4 regions of the Pseudomonas sp. TE4620 genome follow, and region 1 is predicted to be linked to each of the others. Evidence: riboswitches for the same ligand, from Rfam matches in the RefSeq annotation. Region 1 holds a riboswitch; each other region holds the start of a gene.
What was found. Region 1 has a riboswitch for cobalamin ahead of ACZ9A3_RS11260 (CbtB domain-containing protein). Riboswitches for the same ligand answer to the same signal wherever they lie in the genome.
Positions count from the first base shown of each region.

Region 2: it holds a riboswitch for cobalamin, as region 1 does, so the genes downstream of both, cobO (cob(I)yrinic acid a,c-diamide adenosyltransferase) here and ACZ9A3_RS11260 (CbtB domain-containing protein) in region 1, are expected to answer to the same signal.
Region 3: it holds a riboswitch for cobalamin, as region 1 does, so the genes downstream of both, ACZ9A3_RS05600 ((2Fe-2S) ferredoxin domain-containing protein) here and ACZ9A3_RS11260 (CbtB domain-containing protein) in region 1, are expected to answer to the same signal.
Region 4: it holds a riboswitch for cobalamin, as region 1 does, so the genes downstream of both, ACZ9A3_RS07470 (TonB-dependent receptor) here and ACZ9A3_RS11260 (CbtB domain-containing protein) in region 1, are expected to answer to the same signal.

Region 1 is NZ_JBWBQO010000001.1:2,381,716-2,386,644, forward strand. Features, by position in the region: gene cobN (cobaltochelatase subunit CobN) at 1-1,992, opposite strand, end outside; gene cobW (cobalamin biosynthesis protein CobW) at 1,996-3,063, opposite strand; cobalamin riboswitch at 3,160-3,358, opposite strand; cobalamin riboswitch at 3,418-3,644, shown strand; gene ACZ9A3_RS11260 (CbtB domain-containing protein) at 3,743-3,928, shown strand; gene ACZ9A3_RS11265 (CbtA family protein) at 3,940-4,632, shown strand; gene ACZ9A3_RS11270 (cobalamin biosynthesis protein) at 4,635-4,929, shown strand, end outside.
Region 2 is NZ_JBWBQO010000001.1:3,703,598-3,708,526, forward strand. Features, by position in the region: gene cbiB (adenosylcobinamide-phosphate synthase CbiB) at 1-104, opposite strand, end outside; gene bluB (5,6-dimethylbenzimidazole synthase) at 104-757, opposite strand; gene ACZ9A3_RS17130 (cobyrinate a,c-diamide synthase) at 748-2,043, opposite strand; gene cobO (cob(I)yrinic acid a,c-diamide adenosyltransferase) at 2,040-2,651, opposite strand; cobalamin riboswitch at 2,814-3,037, opposite strand; gene ACZ9A3_RS17140 (hypothetical protein) at 3,185-3,763, shown strand; gene ACZ9A3_RS17145 (PQQ-dependent sugar dehydrogenase) at 3,832-4,929, shown strand, end outside.
Region 3 is NZ_JBWBQO010000001.1:1,181,243-1,186,171, forward strand. Features, by position in the region: gene ctlX (citrulline utilization hydrolase CtlX) at 1-656, opposite strand, end outside; gene ACZ9A3_RS05595 (ABC transporter substrate-binding protein) at 790-1,722, opposite strand; gene ACZ9A3_RS05600 ((2Fe-2S) ferredoxin domain-containing protein) at 1,719-2,105, opposite strand; cobalamin riboswitch at 2,212-2,415, opposite strand; gene ACZ9A3_RS05605 (sigma-54-dependent Fis family transcriptional regulator) at 2,421-4,229, opposite strand; gene ACZ9A3_RS05610 (ABC transporter ATP-binding protein) at 4,474-4,929, shown strand, end outside.
Region 4 is NZ_JBWBQO010000001.1:1,568,726-1,573,654, forward strand. Features, by position in the region: gene ACZ9A3_RS07470 (TonB-dependent receptor) at 1-1,470, opposite strand, end outside; cobalamin riboswitch at 1,580-1,785, opposite strand; gene ACZ9A3_RS07475 (GNAT family N-acetyltransferase) at 1,862-2,419, opposite strand; gene ACZ9A3_RS07480 (carboxymuconolactone decarboxylase family protein) at 2,512-2,856, opposite strand; gene lpxO (lipid A hydroxylase LpxO) at 3,022-3,921, opposite strand; gene thpR (RNA 2',3'-cyclic phosphodiesterase) at 4,167-4,706, shown strand; gene ACZ9A3_RS07495 (TonB-dependent siderophore receptor) at 4,797-4,929, opposite strand, start outside.

The sequences.
Region 1 (4,929 bases):
TTCGATCTGCAGTTCGCGATCGATATGGTTGTCGCGCACCAGCGCCAGGATGTCGCGCTGCAGCTCGCGGGCCCGGCGCGGATCGAGCAACTGCGCCTCGTAGTACTCGTCGGCGAGCAGCTCCAGGTGGCGCAACGGCCCGTAGGTTTCGGCGCGGGTCAGCGGCGGCATCAGGTGGTCGATGATCACCGCCTGGGTGCGGCGCTTGGCCTGGGCGCCCTCGCCCGGGTCGTTGACGATAAACGGATAAATGTTCGGCAGCGGCCCGAGCAAGGCGTCCGGCCAGCAGCTATCGGACAGCCCGACACCCTTGCCCGGCAGCCATTCCAGGTTGCCATGCTTGCCGACATGGATCAGCGCATCGGCGGCAAAGCCATGGCGCAGCCAGAAGTAGAACGCCAGGTAGCCATGCGGCGGCACCAGGTCCGGGTCGTGATAGACCGCGCTCTGGTCCAGCTGGTAACCCCGTGCCGGCTGGATGCCGACAAAAGTCAGGCCGTAGCGCAGGCCGGCGATCATCATCCGCCCGCTGCGCCACATCGGGTCCTGGCTCGGTTCGCCCCAGCGCTCGCGCACAGCGAGCTGATTGGCCTCGGGCAAGGTAGCAAAGGCCGCCAGGTAGTCCTCCAGGGCCATGCTCTGCATGCACGGGCGCAGGTCGAGGCTGTCCAGGTCGTTGCTGACGCCACCGAGCAAAGCCTGGATCAGCGCCGTGCCGCTGTCGGGCAAGGGCGCCAGCGGATAGCCCTGGGCCTGCAGGGTGCGCAGGATGTTCAGCGCCGCTGCCGGCGTATCGAGGCCCACGCCATTGCCGATGCGACCATCGCGGGTCGGGTAGTTGGCGAGGATCAGCGCCACGCGCTTCTGCCCGTTGGGTATCTGCGCCAGCGCACACCAGCGCCGCGCCAGCTCGGCGACAAAGTCCATGCGTTCGGGCTGGGCGCGGTAGCAGACCACATCGGACTGGCTGCGCTCGCTGCGCCAGGCCAGGTCCTTGAAGCTGACCGGGCGGGTGATGATGCGCCCGTCCAGCTCCGGCAAGGCGATGTGCATGGCCAGGTCACGGGCACCCAGGCCCTGCTCGCTGGCCTGCCAGGCCGGTTCGTTGTCCTGGGCGCAGATCGCTTGTAACACCGGGATGTCGCGGCGAAACGGGCGCAGGTGCGGCTGCTCGGGGCTGGACTGGGCAAAGCCTGTGGTGTTGATGATCAGCGCAGCGTCGACCTGGTCCAGCCAGTCTTCGACCTGCTGCAGGCAACCGGCCTCCTTGAGGCTGGCCACGGCAATCGGCAAGGGGTTGAGCCCGGCCAGTTGCAAACGCTCGCAAAAGGTGTCGATAAAGGCCGTGTTGGCCGCCTGCAGGTGCGAGCGGTAGAACAGGATCGGCACCACCGGCTGCTCGACCTGCCACTCGCCGAACCAGTCCTGCAGCGCCGCAGCGGCCTTGCGCGGGTGGTACACCGCGGTGCGCGGCAATTGCTGCGGCGCGCTCCACGGGTAGTCGCGCTGCAGGTACTGGCTGGCCAGGCAGTTGAACAGGTTCAGGGCATTGGCCTTGCCGCCCTGGCGCAAAAAGTGCCAGAGCCGTTCGGCCTGCTCGGCCGGCACCGTGCTCAGGCGGGTCAGCTCCGGGTCAGGGCGGTCGTCGCCGGGCACCAGGATCAGCTGCACGCCGCGGGCGGCCAGTTCCAGCAGTTGCTCCACGCCATAGCGCCAGTAACCGACGCCGCCGTGCAGCGACACCAGGATGACCTTGGCATGGCGCAGCACCTGGTCGACATACAGGTCGACCGAGGCATGATTCTGTACCTGCATGGGGTTGGCCAGACGCAGGCTGGGGAAATCCTCGGGCAGCTGCTGGGCGGTTTCGGCCAGCAGCGCCAGGTGCGAGTCACCGCTGCAGAGGATTACCAGCTCGGCCGGGGTCTGGCCGAGGTCGGCAATGCTGTCGTCCGGTACAAAACCACCGGGCTGGGTCCGCAGCAGGTGCATGGGTCAAGCGCCCAGGGCGGCGCGCAGGCTCGCTTGCAGCTGCGGCGCATCCAGCTCCTGGCCGATCAGCACCAGGCGCGTGGTGCGCGGCTCTTCGCTGCGCCAGGCGCGGTCGAAGTGCTTGTCGAAACGGGTGCCTACGCCCTGGATCAGCAGGCGCATCGGCTTGCCCGGGATCGCCGCAAAACCTTTGACCCGCAGGATGCCATGTTGCACCACCAGTTGGGTCAGGGCGTCGAGCAGCAGGCTTTCGTCGGCTTGCGGCAGCTCGATGGAGATCGAGTCGAAGGCGTCGTGGTCATGGTCGTCGTGATCGTCACCGTCGTGGTGCGAGTCGTGGTGGGTGCGGCGGCCATCGATGTGCGCCTCGGATTCGGCACCCAGGCCCAGCAACACTTCCAGCGGCAGGCGGCCGCTGCTGGCTTCGATCACCTTGACCGCCGGCGGCAGCTCTTCTTCGACTTCGGCGCGAACCTTGGCCAGATCGTCGGCGGCGATCAGGTCGGCCTTGTTCAGCACCACCAGGTCGGCGCTGGCCAGCTGGTCGGCGAACAGCTCGTGCAGTGGCGATTCGTGGTCAAGGTTGGGGTCGAGCTTGCGCTGCGCATCGACCTGCTCCGGGTAGGCGGCAAAGGTGCCGGCGGCAACAGCCGGGCTGTCGACCACGGTGATCACTGCATCAACGGTGCAGGCGTTACGGATTTCTGGCCACTGAAAGGCTTGTACCAGGGGCTTGGGCAGGGCCAGGCCGCTGGTTTCGATGAGGATGTGGTCGAGGTCGCCGCGACGCGCCACCAGCTCGCGCATCACCGGGAAGAACTCTTCCTGCACGGTGCAGCACAGGCAGCCGTTGGCCAGCTCATAGACGCGGCCGCTGGCCTCTTCTTCAGTGCAGCCGATGCTGCATTGCTTGAGGATTTCGCCGTCGATGCCCAGCTCGCCAAACTCGTTGACGATCACCGCGATGCGCCGCCCCTGGGCGTTGTCGAGCATGTGCCGCAGCAGCGTGGTCTTGCCCGAGCCGAGGAAGCCGGTAACGATGGTGACGGGGAGTTTGGCCAGTGTTTTCATTTCGATGCCCTTGGCAGGATGGCGGGCATGCGGGACGAGCGCCAAAGGTGTTGTGCACCTGGCCTGTTCGCCACCGGATCACCCCGCCCGGTTGAATGTCGGAAACTGTTCGAGGCAGGTCTCCTGGCTTGCATTGCACCGGCGCCGTGGCCAGTCGAACGACGCCTTCCCGCACGTGCTGCAGTGGCTGTGTCGAACCCTTCAATGCTTACAGTTGCGGGGGCAGCCGCGGCTTGAACCGCGTTCCCGTCTTAGCTTCGGCCAGCGCCGAAGAACCTCGAAGCGGCTAGGCTACGCAGTGCCCGGTGAGCGGTCAACTGCTGTCACGATTGACGCCTGCCCGCGCCCGTGATTTGCTAACGCCATTCGTTTGGGTGCCCCTTGAGGGTGAAACTGGGAAACCGGTGCGTCGTACGCTCTTTATAGGGTGTATGGCAAGTCCGGTGCTGCCCCCGCAACGGTAAGTGAGAAAAGCGTCAGAGCCACTGTGCCCGCTGTCTGGCATGGGAAGGTGACGCCTGTGGTGTGGCCTGCGGCCAACCCTCACCAGCCCGGAGACCGGCCCAACGCTTGACCGAACAAACCCGCGGTGGGCGGGCGCTGTTACAACCCCTGGGCGAACGCCGCGCAGGGGTTTGCTGCGCTTGCCTGTTGCCGACAACACCAAGAGGAAAGCGCCATGCGTACCAGTACCGCCATTAACCAAGCCGTTACCCCGTCAAGCCTCAGCCAGCGCCTGCTGGTTGCTGTCGGCGCCTCGCTGCTGGGCCTGTGCCTGGTGTACTTCGCCGGTTTCTCGCACATCGAAGCGGTGCACAACGCTGCCCACGATACCCGCCACAGCGCCGCCTTCCCTTGCCACTGAGTGCTGCCCCGATGATCAAGCGTATTGCCAGTACCGCAGGCTTTACCGGCCTGCTGGCCGCCCTGCTACTGACCCTGCTGCAAAGCTTCTGGGTCGCGCCGCTGATTCTCCAGGCGGAAACCTATGAAAGCGCCGCCCCTGCGCTCGAAGCGACCCATGAACATGCCGCCGGCACCGCCGAGCATCATCACGACAGCGAAGCCTGGTCGCCGCAAGACGGCTGGCAGCGTGTGCTGTCGACCACCGGTGGCAATCTGGTGGTGGCGGTTGGTTTCGCCCTGATCCTCGCCGCGCTCTACACCCTGCGCGCACCGAAAACCGTGATCAGCGGCGCGCTCTGGGGCCTGGGCGGCTTTGCCGTGTTCTGCCTGGCGCCGACCCTGGGCCTGCCACCGGAACTGCCGGGCACCGCAGCCGCCGACCTGGCCCAGCGCCAGGCCTGGTGGGTTGGCACCGCTGCCGCCACCGCCGTGGGCCTGGCCTTGATCGTGTTTGCCCACAACTGGCTGCTTAAGATAGTCGGCGCAGTCTTGCTGGTAGTGCCGCATGTGATTGGCGCGCCACAGCCGGAAGTGCACCAGATGCTCGCCCCAGAAGCCCTGGAAGCCGAGTTCAAGGTCGCCTCGCTGCTGACCAACGCCGCGTTCTGGCTGGCCCTGGGGCTGATCAGCGCCTGGCTGTACCGCCGTTCGAGTCAGGCCTGAGGATGCAGTTGTACCTCGGCCTGGGTTGCCGTTGCGGCTGCCCGGCCGACGCCCTGAACGAGCTGCTCACCCGCACCCTGCTCGCCCATGACCTGCCGCCCGGCGCGGTCATGGGCCTTGCCAGCATCGACCTCAAGCACGACGAACCCGGCCTGCATGAACTGGCCCGGCGCCTGGGCGTGCCGCTGCGGTTCTACAGTGCGGCGCAGCTGGCCGCTTTCGAATCACAGCTGAGCCATCGCTCTGCGGTAGCCTTCCAGCACAGCGGCTGTTATGGCGTGGCCGAGAGCGCCGCCC
Region 2 (4,929 bases), 1.3 Mb from region 1:
CGCCCGGCCAGGCGCCCGAAGGCTACCAGCGGATGCCGGCGCTTGGGCTCACCCAGCAGCGCATCCAGCGCCACCCCGGCCACTGTCAGCAACGCCACGCTCATCAAGACTCCCCCCACTGGTTTTCAAACAGCATGTCGTGCAGCGGCCGCGCTGTGGTCCAGCCTTCAAGCACCAGCATCGGCGCCGGGTAAAATTCGTGAACCGGACCCAGGCAGAGGATTGCCAACGGCTTGGCACCGGCCGGCATGCCGAGCAGCTCGGCCAGGGCCCGGGGCTCGAACAGCGACACCCAGCCCATGCCCAGACCTTCGGCGCGGGCCGCCAGCCACAAGTTCTGGATCGCACAGGACAACGACGCCAGGTCCATCTCCGGCAAGGTCCGGCGGCCGAAAATGTGCGCTTCGCGCCCATCCATCAGCGCCGCCACCAGCAGCTCGGCGCAGTCGTTGATGCCTTCGACCTTGAGTTTCATGAAGTCATCGGAGCGCTCACCGAGCGCCTGCGCTGTACGCAGGCGCTCCTCTTCCACCAGGGCCTGGATCCGCTGGCGCAGTTCGCGCTGGGTGATACGGATGAAACGCCAGGGCTGCATCAGCCCGACGCTGGGCGCCTGGTGCGCGGCCTCAAGCAGGCGCGCGAGCAACTCGGGGGCGACTTCGCCGCCACTGAAGTGACGCATGTCGCGACGCTCGCCGATGGCGCGGTAGACCGCCGCACGTTCGGCCTCGGTAAAAGCATGTTCAGTCATGGACACAGCAGCGCCGCCGACGCCTGGGGGTTGGAAGCAAAATAGAAATGCACGTAGGAGGCGGTCAAGCGCCCCTGGCGGTACACCGCCTCGGCACCACGACCACCGTTGGGGCTCTGGCCGCGGGCAACCGGCTCAAGCTCGGTATGGGTCAGCGAATGATGATAGGTGTGCCCGCGCAAGGTGCCTTCAGGCAGCTCTACGGCCTGCAGGGCCAAGGCGGCCAGGCGCTTTTGCATCACTGCCTCGCCTGCCAGCAGGCCGAGCAGTTCGGCACGCTCGCCGGCAACATCGGTGAGCGCATCGAGCAGGTAGAGCATGCCGCCGCATTCGGCGAGCAAAGGCTTGCCGGCGTGGTGATGGGCGCGGATAGCCTCGAGCATCGGTGTGTTGGCCGCCAGCGCCTGGTGATGCAATTCGGGGTAACCGCCAGGCAGATACAAGCTGTCGGCTGGCGGCAAGCTTGTGTCATGCAGCGGCGAGAAAAACGCCAGCTGCGCGCCCATGGCCCGCAGCAGGTCGAGGTTGGCGCCATAGGTAAAGGCAAAGGCTTCGTCGCGGGCAACCGCAATGCGCACGCCTTGCAGCAACGGCTCGATGGCAAACTCGGTCGGCGCGGCAAAGCGCACCGCTGGCGGCAACGCCGCATCGCAACTGGCGCCCAGGGCCGCTGCGGCAGCATCCAGCCGCGCATCAAGGTCGTTCAGTTCACTGGCTTGCACCAGCCCCAGGTGACGGCTCGGCAATTCGATGCCGGTTTCTCGCGACAGCCCACCGTACCAGCGCAGCCCCTCGGTCAGGCTGCCTTCAAGCAACTGGGCATGGCGCAGGGTACCGACACGGTTGGCCAACACCCCGGCAAACGGCAGGTCCGGCTGATAGCGCGCCAGGCCCAGGGCCAGGGCGCCGAAGGTCTGGGCCATGGCGGTACCATCGATCACCGCCAGCACCGGCACGCCAAAATGCCGGGCCAGGTCGGCGCTCGATGGCGTGCCGTCGAACAGGCCCATGACCCCTTCGATGAGGATCAGGTCGGCCTCGCCCGCCGCCTCCCACAATAGCCGGCGGCTTTCCTGCTCGCCGACCATCCACAGGTCGAGCTGATACACCGGCGCACCACTGGCGCGCTCGAGGATCATCGGGTCAAGAAAGTCCGGGCCGCACTTGAATACGCGAACCTTGCGCCCCTGGTTGCGATGCAGGCGCGCCAGTGCGGCGGTCACCGTGGTCTTGCCCTGGCCGGAGGCCGGTGCGGCGATCAATACCGCCGGGCAATGGCGCGCATCACTCATAGTTCGACGCCCTTCTGGGCACGGATGCCGGCCTGGAAGGCGTGCTTGATCATGCCCATTTCGGTGACGGTGTCGGCCAGTTCGATCATTTCGTCTTTGGCCGCGCGACCGGTGACGATCACGTGCTGCATCGGCGGGCGAGCATGCAGGTCGCTGAGCACCTGGTCGAGGTCGAGGTAGCCGTGCTTGAGGGCGATGTTCAGTTCATCAAGCACCACGAAGGCGATCGACGGGTCCTGGAGCATCTGCCGCGACACTGCCCAGGCAGCTTCGGCGGCGGCGATGTCGCGCTGGCGGTCCTGGGTTTCCCAGGTAAAGCCCTCGCCCATCACGTGGTAGCGCACCTGCTCGGGAAAGCGCCGGAAGAACAGCTCTTCGCCAGTGCTGTTGCGGCCCTTGATGAACTGCACCACGCCGCACTGCATGCCGTGGCCCATGGCCCGGGCGAGCATGCCGAAGGCCGAACTGCTCTTGCCCTTGCCGTTGCCGGTAAGTACCAGCAGCAAGCCGCATTCGTTGGGCGAGTTGGCGATGCGCTCGTCGATCACGGCCTTTTTGCGCTGCATGCGCGCCAGGTGGCGTTCGTCGCGCTCGGTGGATTCAGTCATGAGGTTCTCCGCAAACCACTGTCGGCCGATCTCACCGAACGCAGCAGCCGACGGCTGCTCAGCGTATCGAAGGAACGGGCGTGACAGATGAATGGATATGGCAGACGGAAAACGCGCAGGGCTGCGGCACAGGCCGGAGGAACCGCGCATCACCCTCCGTGATGCCGTTGGCTGTTACAGGCCGGTCTCCGGGCTTGTGAGCGGGGCCATCGACACCCGGGGCTGCGCGCCTTCCCGGGCATGAATGCCCAGTGGCCCTGCACAGCCTTGACTCACCTACCGTTGCGGGGGCAGCGCCGGATTCGCGCGTTTTACGCGCCCACCGGCTTCCCTGTTTCACCCTGCCAGGCCATCGCCTGCAGAGCACCTGAAACAAGTCGCGAAGGTTAGAGGGTTGCACCCGGAGCGTCAATGAAAGGCGCTGCACTGGCCTGGATCAATGGCGCCTTTGTCATCTTGTGCAACACTGACTTCAGTGATATCAAATAGCCATACCTCGGCTGTACTCGATCACAACTATAAGGGAGAGCAGCATGCAAGGCCTGATCATCAATAATGCGCGCCTGGAGTTCCTGCGCCCGGCCCTGGAACGCTGGGTCGATTGCATCGACCGCTTCAACCAGACCCTCGGTGACGGTGAGGCGCCCTATTGGCACGGCGCCCAGGCCAACCTCGGGCTGCTCTCGGCCGCCGCCTGGCAGGCCGAGCTGGTGACCCTGCAGCAGCACCAGAGCAAGAAGCAGCGCGATGACGGCGATCGCGAAGGCCGCTGCGACCTGTACATCGCCAACCGCGAAGAGGCCGCCTACCTGCAGGCCAGCCAGCGCTGGCCACGCATCGCCAAGCTCGACCTGAATAACGCCCTGGGCGAAACTGTCCAGGCTGCTCGGCAAATTGCCGCGCCCAGCCAGCTTAAAGTCGCTGCGCTGTTCGCCAGCCCCTGGAAAGCCGGCCAGCACGCCAGCCCCGAAGAGCTGCAGGACCTGGTCGACGACCTGCAAAAGCATAACGCCTGCGCCATCGCCTGGTACTTTCCCTACGCCTACCGCAAGCTGCACAACGAAGCCGGCCAGTATCACCCCGGCATCGCCCTGTTGCTCAAGCAGGCCTGACCCGGGGAACCTCCCACCCCTGGCGTGCCTCTACTGGCAATAGCGGCCATCATTGCGAGGGAAACGACATGGGTATCAAGCCGATTGCACTGCTGCTGGCAGTGACTGCGGGGTTAAGCGGCTGCGGCGAGAACGCCCGCCTTGAGGTCAGCGACGGGGTCGGCCCGTCGCCGCAATTGCCCGAACCGAACAAGACCCTGATCCCCACCGTCAACATCGCCCCCGCCATTGGCTGGCCCCAGGGCATGACGCCCAAGGCCGCGCCCGGCACCCAGGTGGCGGCCTTCGCCGCAGGCCTGGACCACCCGCGCTGGCTCTATGCCCTGCCCAACGGCGACATCCTGGTGGCCGAAACCAATGCCCCGCCCAAACCCGATGACGGCAAGGGTATTCGCGGTTGGGTGATGGGCAAGGTCATGGACCGCGCCGGCGCCGGCGTGCCCAGCGCCAACCGCATCAGCCTGCTGCGCGACAGCGACCACGACGGCGTGGCGGAAACCCGCACGACGTTTATCGAGAACCTCAATTCACCGTTCGGCATGGCCCTGGTCGGCAATGACTTCTACGTCGCCGACACCGATCGCCTGCTGCGCTTTCACTATGAACCCGGCGCGACTTCGATCAAGGGCCCGGGTACAGCCGTGGCCGAACTACCGGGCGGCACGCTGAACCATCACTGGACCAAGAACGTGATCGCCAGCCGTGACGGCAAGAAGCTCTACGTCACCGTCGGCTCCAATAGCAATGTCGGCGAGAACGGCATGGACCAGGAAAAAGGCCGCGCGGCGATCTGGGAAATCGACCCGGCCAGCGGCCAGACGCGGATCTTCGCCTCAGGCCTGCGCAACCCCAACGGCCTGGCCTGGGAGCCGCACACCGGACAGCTGTGGACCGCAGTCAACGAGCGTGACGAGATCGGCAGCGACCTGGTGCCCGACTACATTACCTCGGTCAAGGATGGCGGCTTCTATGGCTGGCCCTACAGCTATTACGGCCAGCACATCGATCAGCGGGTCAACCCGTCTGATCCGAACCTGGTGGCCAGCGCCATTGCCCCGGACTATGCGGTGGGGCCGCACACGGCGTCGCTGGGCCTGACCTTCGCCGAAGCAGGGGTGCTGCCGGCACCGTTCGAGCAAGGCGCGTTCATTGGCCAGCATGGCTCG
Region 3 (4,929 bases), 1.2 Mb from region 1:
CGCAGCGAATGCTCCAGGGCGCGACGCTCATCGGCCTCGGGCAGCGCCTGCAGGCAGACCACCGAGAGCCCGCGGCCGACGCTCATCATCACGTTGCTGTGATAGATCGGTGCCTGGTGGCGGTCGACGGCGTGGAACAGGCACAGGCGATAATCGAGCTGTTCGGCGAACAGGCGCAGGGCCTGGGTGTGGGTGCGCCCGGAGTGGCAGGCGTAGCTGATCCGGTGTTCGCGATCGAGGACCATGCTGCCGGTCCCTTCCAGATACATACTCTGCTGTTCCAAGGGGCTCAGATCGATGGTCTGACGGACGGCGAAGCGCTCTTCAAGCACCTTGAGCACGCCCTTGCTGCGCTCCAGGCGGCGGTTCTGGCCCTCCATCGGGTAGAGCACCAGGCTGCCGTCGGCGTGGCTGCTCCACCAGTTGTTGGGGAAGATCGAATCAGGGGTGTGCGGCGCCGGGGTGTCCTGCACCACCAGCACTTCGACACCGTGCTGGCGCAGGGTATCGACGTAGCCATCGAACTCTTCCAGCGCTTTCTGCTGTGCCTGCTGCGGGTCGAGCAGGGCTTGCTGGAAACGGTTGTTGAGGGCGGTGTCCGGGTTGAAGGCGAACCGCGCCGGGCGGATCATCAAGACTGTATTTGTTGTTTGCATCGAGGCACGCATCCGGGGTTGGCTGTGTGCTTATTGTCGACGTGATCAAGGATAAATCCCGGCTGAAGCGCATTGGGTGCTCAGCCGGTAAAGCTGAAATAGTGGGTTTGGCAGCGGATTCTGCTGCGACGGGTCAAGGCCGCTGTTGCTTCAAGGCGCGCAGTTGGCGCGCCAGGGTCAGGGCGGTACGGGCGCTGTGTTCGCCGGGCACGATATGGCTGAAGGGCAGGTCGATCAGGCGGTCGTCGCGTACCGCGCGCAGGTGCGAAAGCGCCGGGTGTTTATGCAGGTAGGCGCGCTTGCCGGCGGCCGGCGACCACACCGCATCGGCAAGGATGATCACGTCAGGATCGGCGCGCAGCAGGCGCTCGGCATCCACCGTAACCCGGTTCAGCTCCACCTCGGCGTACAGGTTGCGCCCGCCTGCTGCGTCGATCAACTGGGTGATGAAACCGCGCTTGCCTTCGCTTTGCAGGCCGTTGACCTCGCTGTCGAGGTAGAACACCGACAGCGGCGGGCTGTGCCCGGCGATGGTTTTGGCGGCGGCCAGGTCCTGGCGCTGGCGGGTGATCAACTGGCTGGCCCGGGCCTCGCGCTGCAACAGGTGGCCGAGGCTGCGCAGGTCTTGTTCAATGGCGGCAAAGCCGTTTTCCGGCGCTGGCGCGCAGGCGTTTTCCAGAAGGTAGCTGGCGATGCCGTTGGCCTGCAGGGTGGTGCGCGGGGCGACCCCGTCGCGGTCACGAAAGGCGCTGGCAAAGCCGCCGACCAGCAGGTCGTAACCTTGGGCATAGACCACTTCGGTTGCCGGGTAGCGACGCGACAGCAGGGGGACGCCGCGATAGCGTCCGCTGGTCAGCGCCTGGGCGTCATCATCTATATAGCTGACGGCGGCCAGCGCCGGGCCGGCGTCCAGGGCCAGCAGCAGGTCGGCGGCGTGCTGGTTGAGGGCCAGGATGCGTTGCGGGCGCTCCTGTGGCAGTTGCCAGGTGTGTCCGCAGTTCTGATAGTCCAGGGCCATGGCGCTGCTGCTCAACAGGGCCAGCACGCTGGCGCCCAACCCCCTCATGAGCCCTGGCCGTTGAGCAGCAACTCGGGCACCGGTTGGCCGTCGATCAGGTGCACACGCACCAGGCGCTGAGCGTCTTCGGCGTTGGCTACCCGGTACCAGCAGCGGTCCGGATATACCGTCAGCACCGGGCCGAGGTTGCACGGGAACTGGCAATGGCTGCGGGTCAGCAGCACGCCGTCAGTGGTTTCGATGCGGTTGGCCACCAGCAGCTCGCGGCGCAGGACTTTCCACAGTGGCAGGGCACCGCGTTGTACGCAGCGCGGGCCGGTGCAGAGCATCACATGGCGGGTATGCTCGGGGATCTGCGACCACTCCGGCTTGCTCTGGATTTGCTCTTCGGCGAGGCGGCCGCGGCGACGTTTGGGGGTTGTTGCTGTCATGGACTTCTCGAAAAATATTCGCGAAGCGCACAGGAGGGCCCCGGCCAACACGCGCCAGGCAGCCGGCTCGTGCCCGCCCTCCGCAGGTTTGCCTAAGTGACTGCATGCAGTCGTGGGGCTTCAGGCCGGTCTCCGGGCTTGCGAGGCGTAAAGTCATTCGCCTTCCCGTGCCTGTGGGCACAGTGGCGTGTTGAATGCTTCACTCGCTTACCGTTGCGGGGGCAGCGCCGGACTGGTCGATAACGACGCACCGGCTTCCCGTTTCACCTGACGCACGGCGGCGGCAGGCACCTGAAACTGGCAGGCATCTGACCATCAGCCCAGGCGTTCGTCAACTGCGCCGGCATGGCCCTGGGTGTGCAGGCGCTTGTACAGGGTGGTGCGGCTGATGCCGAGGGCCCGGGCCAGGGCCGAGATATTGCCATTGAGGGCACGCAGGCGCTGGCCGAGATCGTCAGTGTTTGCCGGCGTGGCCAGCACTGGCGCGGCGGGCTTGGTCTCAGGCAGGTCGGCAAAGAAACTGTCGGGCAGGTGCTCCACGGCAATCGGCCGTTCGCCGGCCAACGCCAGGGCCACCTGCAGCACGCTGGCCAGTTGTCGCAGGTTGCCCGGCCAGGGATGCTGAAGCAGCAGTTCCAGCACTTTGCCGGGCAATTGCGTCGGTGCCCCCGGTTCGCGGTACTGCTGGTGGAGCTGTTCGATCAGGGCCAGGCGGTCGCTGCGTTCGCGCAGCGGTGGCAGCATCAGGCTCAGGCCGGCGATGCGGTAGTACAGGTCCTGGCGAAAATGACCCAGGCGCACCTGTTCGGCGAGGTTGTGGTTGGTCGCCGAGACCACGCGGATATCCACCGGCGTCGGTTCGCCGCTGCCCAGTGGCTGGATGCTGCGGGTTTGCAGAAAGCGCAGCAGGCGTGCCTGGGTGGGCAGCGGCATGTCGCCGATTTCGTCGAGAAACAAAATGCCATGGTCGGCCTTGCGGATCAGTCCGATGTTGCCCTTGTGGTGGGCGCCGGTGAACGCGCCTTTCTCGTAGCCGAACAGCTCCGACTCGACCAGCTCGGCCGGAATCGCCGCGCAGTTCACCGCAATCAATGGCTGCGTGGCGCGGCTACTGGCGCGGTGCAGGGCGGTGACAAAGACCTCCTTGCCGGCGCCGGTTTCGCCCTCGATCAACAGCGGGATGTCTTTTTCCAGCAGCAACCCGGCCTGGCGCAGGGCCTTGTCGATACGCGGATCGCAGCTTGGTTGCGGGCGGTTGAGCGCTGCTGCTGGTGATGCTGTGGGGGCATGCAGCAGGCAATGGAAGCGGTTGCGCCCGGCCACCTGCAGCGCAAATGGCTGGTCAGCCCGGTGGGCCAACAGTTGCGCCAGCGGCGTGCGGAACAACTGCTCCAGGTTCAGTTGCAGTGGGTTCTGCCCAAGCAGACTGTCGGCCCGACGGTTGGCCGCCAGCACCCGGCCCTGGTCATCGAACACCAACAGCCCGGCCCATTGGCTGTCGAGGTTGTTGGCCCCGGTGTTGAAGCTCAGCTGTTGGTAGTGCCCGGCAAAACGCGCCAGGATCAGGCGGTTCTCCAGGCTCTGGCTCATCATCCGTACCAGGCCCTGAGTTTGCGCCGTCGGCAGGTAGCTGTCGCTGGACACATCGAGCACGCCGATCAGCTGGCGCTCGGCATCGAACAGCGGCGCGGCGGCGCTGGCCATGAAGCGGTTGAGCTTGAGGAAGTGTTCGTCCTGGCTGACATGTACCGCTTCGCCGGTGGCCAGGGCTGTGCCGATGGCGTTGGTGCCCACCCCTTGCTCGCGCCAGCAGGCACCGGCGACAAAGCCGTGGCGCTGGCGCGGGTCGATAAAGCGCCGGGTGCCCCAGGCATCGAGCAACTGGCCGTGATCGTCGCTGAGCATGATCAGGTAGCTGGAGTTACCCAGCAGGTGCGCGTACTGCGGCAGCACCTCGTCGCGAGTGGTGCCCAGCAGCGAGTGCTGGCGTTCGAGCAGCTCGCTGACCTGCACAGTAGATGCGTCGCCGAACTGCGGTTGCGACTGGTGGTCCAGGCCGTAGGCGCGGCAGCGCTGCCAGGACGCCTGGATCAGTTGCGCATGGGCGCTGGTGGATGCGGCCATGGGCCCGTCCTCTGCCGGCGGCAGTGTTGTTGTTTTTGTGTGATCCAGTGTTGTTCAGTCCTGTTCATTGTCAATGCCGCGGCTGTTCAACCGTGCAGTGAAGGTTGTTCATTTGTGTTCAGGAGTGAACTTTGGCAAAGCCACAATCTGCTGAAAGTCCTTTGCCGACAACGGCTTGGCCAGCGCTGGCATGAATCTCGCTCTATAGCAGGCGCCTGTCCGCTAACAACAAGAAGGCCGCGCCATGTCGCTCACCCTTGAGCATGTCAGCCGTACCGTGGATAACCAGCTGTGCATCGACGATGCCTGCCTGCGCTTCGAACCCGGCTCGTTCAATGTGCTGCTCGGCCGCACCCTGGCCGGCAAGACCAGCCTTATGCGCCTGATGGCCGGGCTTGATCGGCCGGACCGTGGCCGGGTGCTGATGAATGGCGAGGATGTCACCGGCCGGCCGGTGCGCCAGCGCAACGTGTCGATGGTCTATCAGCAGTTCATCAATTATCCGACCTTGAGTGTGTTCGAGAACATCGCCTCGCCCTTGCGCCAGGCGCGCATGGGCGAAGCGCTGATCCGCGAGAAGGTCCAGCAGACCGCGCAGATGCTGCGTATCGAACCGTATCTGCAGCGCTTGCCGCTGGAGCTTTCCGGTGGCCAGCAGCAACGCACGGCCATGGCCCGGGCACTGGTCAAGGATGCCGAG
Region 4 (4,929 bases), 810 kb from region 1:
GTACAGGCTCAGTTGCTCATTCACCGCGAACACCAGGCCGGCGCGCCAGTTACCGCCATTGAGGCTGCGGTCGCTGCGGGTGTCGTTGACCAGGTTGTTGCGGTCGATGTGGTTCTGGTCGCGACGAATGCCGGTGACCAGCGACCAGCGCTCCGACAACTGGGTGCGGTTCTCGGCGAACAGGGCGAAGGTGCGGGTGGTGCTGTCGGTTTGCGCGCGGGTCGGGCTGGCGCTGTGGAAGTAGCCCGGCGCCGGCTGCCACGGGTCGATGAAATCGCCGCCGATGTCGTTGTACGGCGAGTTGCTGTCGATGCCGAAACGAATGCGGTTGTACTCGGCGCCGACCACGGTCTTGCTGGCCAGGCCAAACAGCGAGTGGTCGAAGGTGAAGCTCTGGCGATCGCCGAGCTGTTCCTGGTCGTGCTTGATCTCCAGGTAGCTGCCACGCTCAAGCTGGCCAACGCCGCTGTTCCAGCTGTAGTCCTCGGCGTTGCGCCAGTGCCGGCGGCTTTTGAGGTAGTAGAGCTGGTTGCTGGCGCTGATCGAGTCGCTGATGCTCCAGTCGGTGTTAAAGCGCGTCCACTCGTCGTGGTAGTGCTGGGCCGAATCCTTGAGGTTGTAGTTCTTCTTGCTCAGGCTGTCGCGGTAGTGGCCGTCGATCAGCGGCGTGCCGAAGTAGTTCATCGGTTCGGCGTCGCCGCGCTCGTGGGCCAGGGTGAAGCTCAGGTCGTCGCTGGCATCGAAGCGCAGGGCGGCGCTCATGGCCAGGTTCTTCGAGTCGCCACGGTCGATCCAGCCGTTGCTTTGCTGGCGGTTGAGGGTCACCCGGTAGCTCAGCCGCTCGCTCAGCGAACCGCCGCTGTCCAGGCCCAGTTGCTGGCGGTCGTAAGAGCCGTAGCCCAGGCGCAGGTGGTTGCGGATCTCGCCGGCAAAGGGTTTTTTCGGGATCACGTTGATCACCGCACCCGTGGCGCCTTCGCCGTACAGCACCGAGGCCGGGCCGCGGATCACGTCGATGCGCTCGATCATCCACGGGTCGACCGGAAAGCTCTGGGTGCCGGCGCCGGTGTACATCCGCGCGCCGTCGAACAGGGTCATCACCGAACCGTGGCCACTGAAGCCACGGGCCGACAGCGCCGTGTTGCCGTTGCCCGGGGTGGCCACCGAGGTGATGCCCGGCGAGCGGGTCACGGCATCCTGCACGGTGAGGTTGTTGCGTCCGTCGATGGCTTCGCTGCCCAGGCTGCTGGTGCTGGCCGGGGTGTCCATGGCGCTGAGGTTCAGGCGCGAGCCGGCGGGCAGCGGGGTAGCCAGGCTGACGGATTCGTTGTCGCTGCTGCTGGTGATGGCCGTCGAGGGCAGGGCCAGCGCAGAGGGGCTGGGGTCATCGGCGAAAGCTGGCGCAGAGAAGGCCAGGCAGGGGGCCAGGGCATTGGCCGCCAGGGTGTGAAGCTTGGAAGTACGGGACATGTCGTTCCACAGTCAACAGGAAGAATGAATCCCGGAGGGAACAACGCATGGAGGCATGGCGCACGCGCAGGCGGACGCCAACCGGCCTGCGCCCGCCCACCGCGGGGTTGCCAAACAGAAGCTTCAGGCCGGTCTCCGGGCTTGCGAGGGTCATGAAGGCCTTCACCTTCCCATGCCAAGGCACAGTGGTGTTTCGAAGGCTTCGCTCGCTTACCGTTGCGGGGGCAGCGCCGGACTAGTCATTTACATGACGCACCGGCTTCCCGTTTCACCCTGCGCACGGCGGCGCAGGACACCTGAAACTGGCGCGCATCTGAACACCGAAAACCTTTGCAGTCAACGGCTTGGGCAAATGAGCAGATCAGTTCGCCAGCGCATCGCCACTATCGATTCAACGCCCGCGCTTGCGCGACACCACCGCCTCGATGTTCTTGCGCCCGATCAGCATTGGCTGCTTCGGCTCCTCAAGCCACTTGTACATCACCAGGCTGTCCACCAGCCCCAGGCGCGCATGCCGGTAGGCGTTGGGCAAGCGCCCGACGATGGCAAAGCCGAGCTTCTGCCACAAGGCCACCGCCACCTCGTTGCTGGACACCACCGAGTTGAACTGCATGGCCAGGAAACCCAGTTGCCGCGCCAGGCGCTGCGAGTGTTCGCACATCAAGCGCGCCACGCCGCGGCCACGGGCGGCGTCGCAGACCATGTAGCCGCAATTGCTGACATGGTTGCCGGGGCCGGCGGCATTGGCCTTGAGAAAGTAGGAACCGAGCAGCACGCCATCTTCTTCGGCCACCAGGGTCTGCAACGGTGCGTCGAGCCACAGCTGGCGGGCTTGCTCCTGGCTCATGGCCGGGTCGAATGCGTAGGTTTCGCGGGCGCTGACAATGGCCTGGAAGGTCGGCCAGAAGAGCTCGAAGTCAGCGGCGGTCATGGGGCGGATGTGGATCATGGGGTGTCCTGGAAACGGTTCGCCCGCTAGCTTATGCGAAAACGCCAGGAAGTGGGTGAGGCGCGGCGCAGGCCGCGCACTCAGGGTCGGCCTTACTGCCCGGCCTTGCCCACGGCATCCAGTGCCCGCGCCGAGTACACCAGCGCCGCCCCGGCGTTCATGGCCACGGCCACGCCCAGGGCTTCGGCGATTTCCTCGCGGCTCGCGCCGTGCTTGACCGCCTGGGCCGAATGCACGGCGATGCAGCCGTCGCAGCGGGTGGTGACCGCCACGGCCAGCGAGATCAGCTCGCGGGTCTTGGCATCCAGGTGGTTGGTCTTGGCCCCGGCGCCGCTGGCGGTCATGTAGCCGTTGACCGTGTCGGGAGAGAGTTGCTTGAGATCGCCGATGCCGGCCATCAACTGCTTACGGTAGGCATCCCAGTCCATCATGCTCATTGTCTTCACCTTGGTGTGGTTGGCAACTAGAACAGTGAAGCTAGTTTTTTTGCCGGCGGGGCGCCGTTGGTCGATGGTCGGGAAAAGGCAGGACTTTGGGAGGGGGGCATCGCGGGGCAAGCCCGCTCCTACAAGGAGCTGGCTTGCCAGCGACAGCGGTCTGAATCAGATGTAGATGAACACCAGCACCAACGCCGCCACCACTGCCCATTTTTCCAGGTAGTAGCGGGTGCGGTTGCGTTTTTTCAGGGCCTTGCCGCGTTCGCGGATCTTGTAGATGCGGGTGAACAGGCGGTTGATGCCGCCGGTTTTGTCGCCGGCATCGTTCGGCGCCGCCGCGGCTGCCATCACGTTCTTGCTGAACCAGCGGTTGAACGCCGTGGCCCAGCGGTACTTGAGCGGGCGCTCGACGTCGCAGAAGAGGATGATGCGGTTGTGCTCGGTCTGGTTCGAGGCGTAGTGGATGTAGGTCTCGTCGAAAATCACCCCTTCACCATCGCGCCAGGCGTAGTTCTGGCCATCGACACAGATGTAGCAGCCGTCGTCATTGGGCGTATCCAGGCCCAGGTGATAGCGGTACGAGCCGGCATAGGGGTCGCGGTGGCGCACCAGCTTGGAGCCCGGCGGCAGGGTGGCGAACATCGCCGCCTTGACCGTGCCGATGCCCTGCAGCAACTCGGTGGTGCGCGGGCACAGCTTCATTGCCGAAGGGTGGCTCTCGCCGTACCACTTCAGGTAGAAGCGCTTCCAGCCGCTCTTGAAGAACGAGTTGAAGCCGACGTCGTCATAGTTCTGCGAACTCTTGATTTCGCCGACGTGCAGCAGTTGCTGGGCTTCGGCGCGAATTTCTTGCCAGTTGTCCTGCAACGGCTTGAGCTCGGGGAACGACTCGACCGGCAGGTACGGTTTGGCCGGCAGCTTGGAGAACAGGTACAGAAAGACGTTGACCGGGGCCAGGAAGCTTGAGTGATCACCCAGCTGGCGGGTGATCTTGTGCCTGACTTTGCCTCTGAAATGAACGTAGGCAATCGAGAAAACAAACAGTAAAACGAAGAAGATTTTCATGGGCGGATACTTGTCGATGTGGCGATGCGCCATGGCATAAGCCGGCCAGCATAAACAATCGTGATCACGGTTTGTAGTAATTGTTACCGGTTATGTGTCCGACCATAGTGCTAGGCGCAAGTGTTTGCGTGAACGATTCAGCGGGTGGCTAACGCAGATAAGTTCGTGAGAATTCCAGTCCTCGCCGCCATGGCGTAACTGGCGGTAGAGTCTCAACAGTCCCAAAACGCACAGGATGACGAGGCATGGACCCAGGCAATGGCGATACCGGTGAGCCGTTCAAGCGGCTGTTTTTTGCCCTCGATTGCGCACCGCAACAGCGCCGGGCGATTGCCCGCTGGCGCAGCGAGCTGGAACTGAAAAGCGCACGACCGGTGCCGTCGGCGAACTTTCACCTGACGTTGATGTTCGTCGGTGCGGCGGGCACTGCGCAGTTACCGGCGATTCTGGCCGGCGCAGCGGGCGTGAAGGTGGCGGGCGAACCCCTGACAGTGGTGCTCGACCGTTTGCAGGTGTGGCGCCCGGCCAAGGCGCTGGTGCTGGTGCCCAGCCAGACGCCGGCGGCGTTGCGCCAGCTGGCGTATGCCCTGCAGCAGGCGATGCTGGCGCTGGGTTTTACCGAGGACCCACGGGACTACCGCCCGCACCTGACACTGGCCCGCGACTACCGTGGCAGTGAGCCCGAAGCGCTGGTGCCGGCAGAATTTATCCTGCGCGCGCGGCACTTCAGCTTGTTCGAATCGCGCAAGGGGCAGTACTGGCCGCTGGCGCAGTGGCCGTTGTAGCGCTGTTGCCTGATTGATGCCCGCTCCCACAGAGATTACCTCAAACCTGTAGGAGCGGGCTTGACCCGCGATAGGGCCAGCACTGACAACCTAGAACTGCGGCGTGTACTTCACGCTGAAGGTGAAGTTGCGCGGGTCGCCGAAGTTGTTGTTGCCGTTGAGCTGGTTGTAGGCAGCGATGTAGTAGTGCTTGTCGAACAGGTTGTTGGCGTTCAGCGCCAGG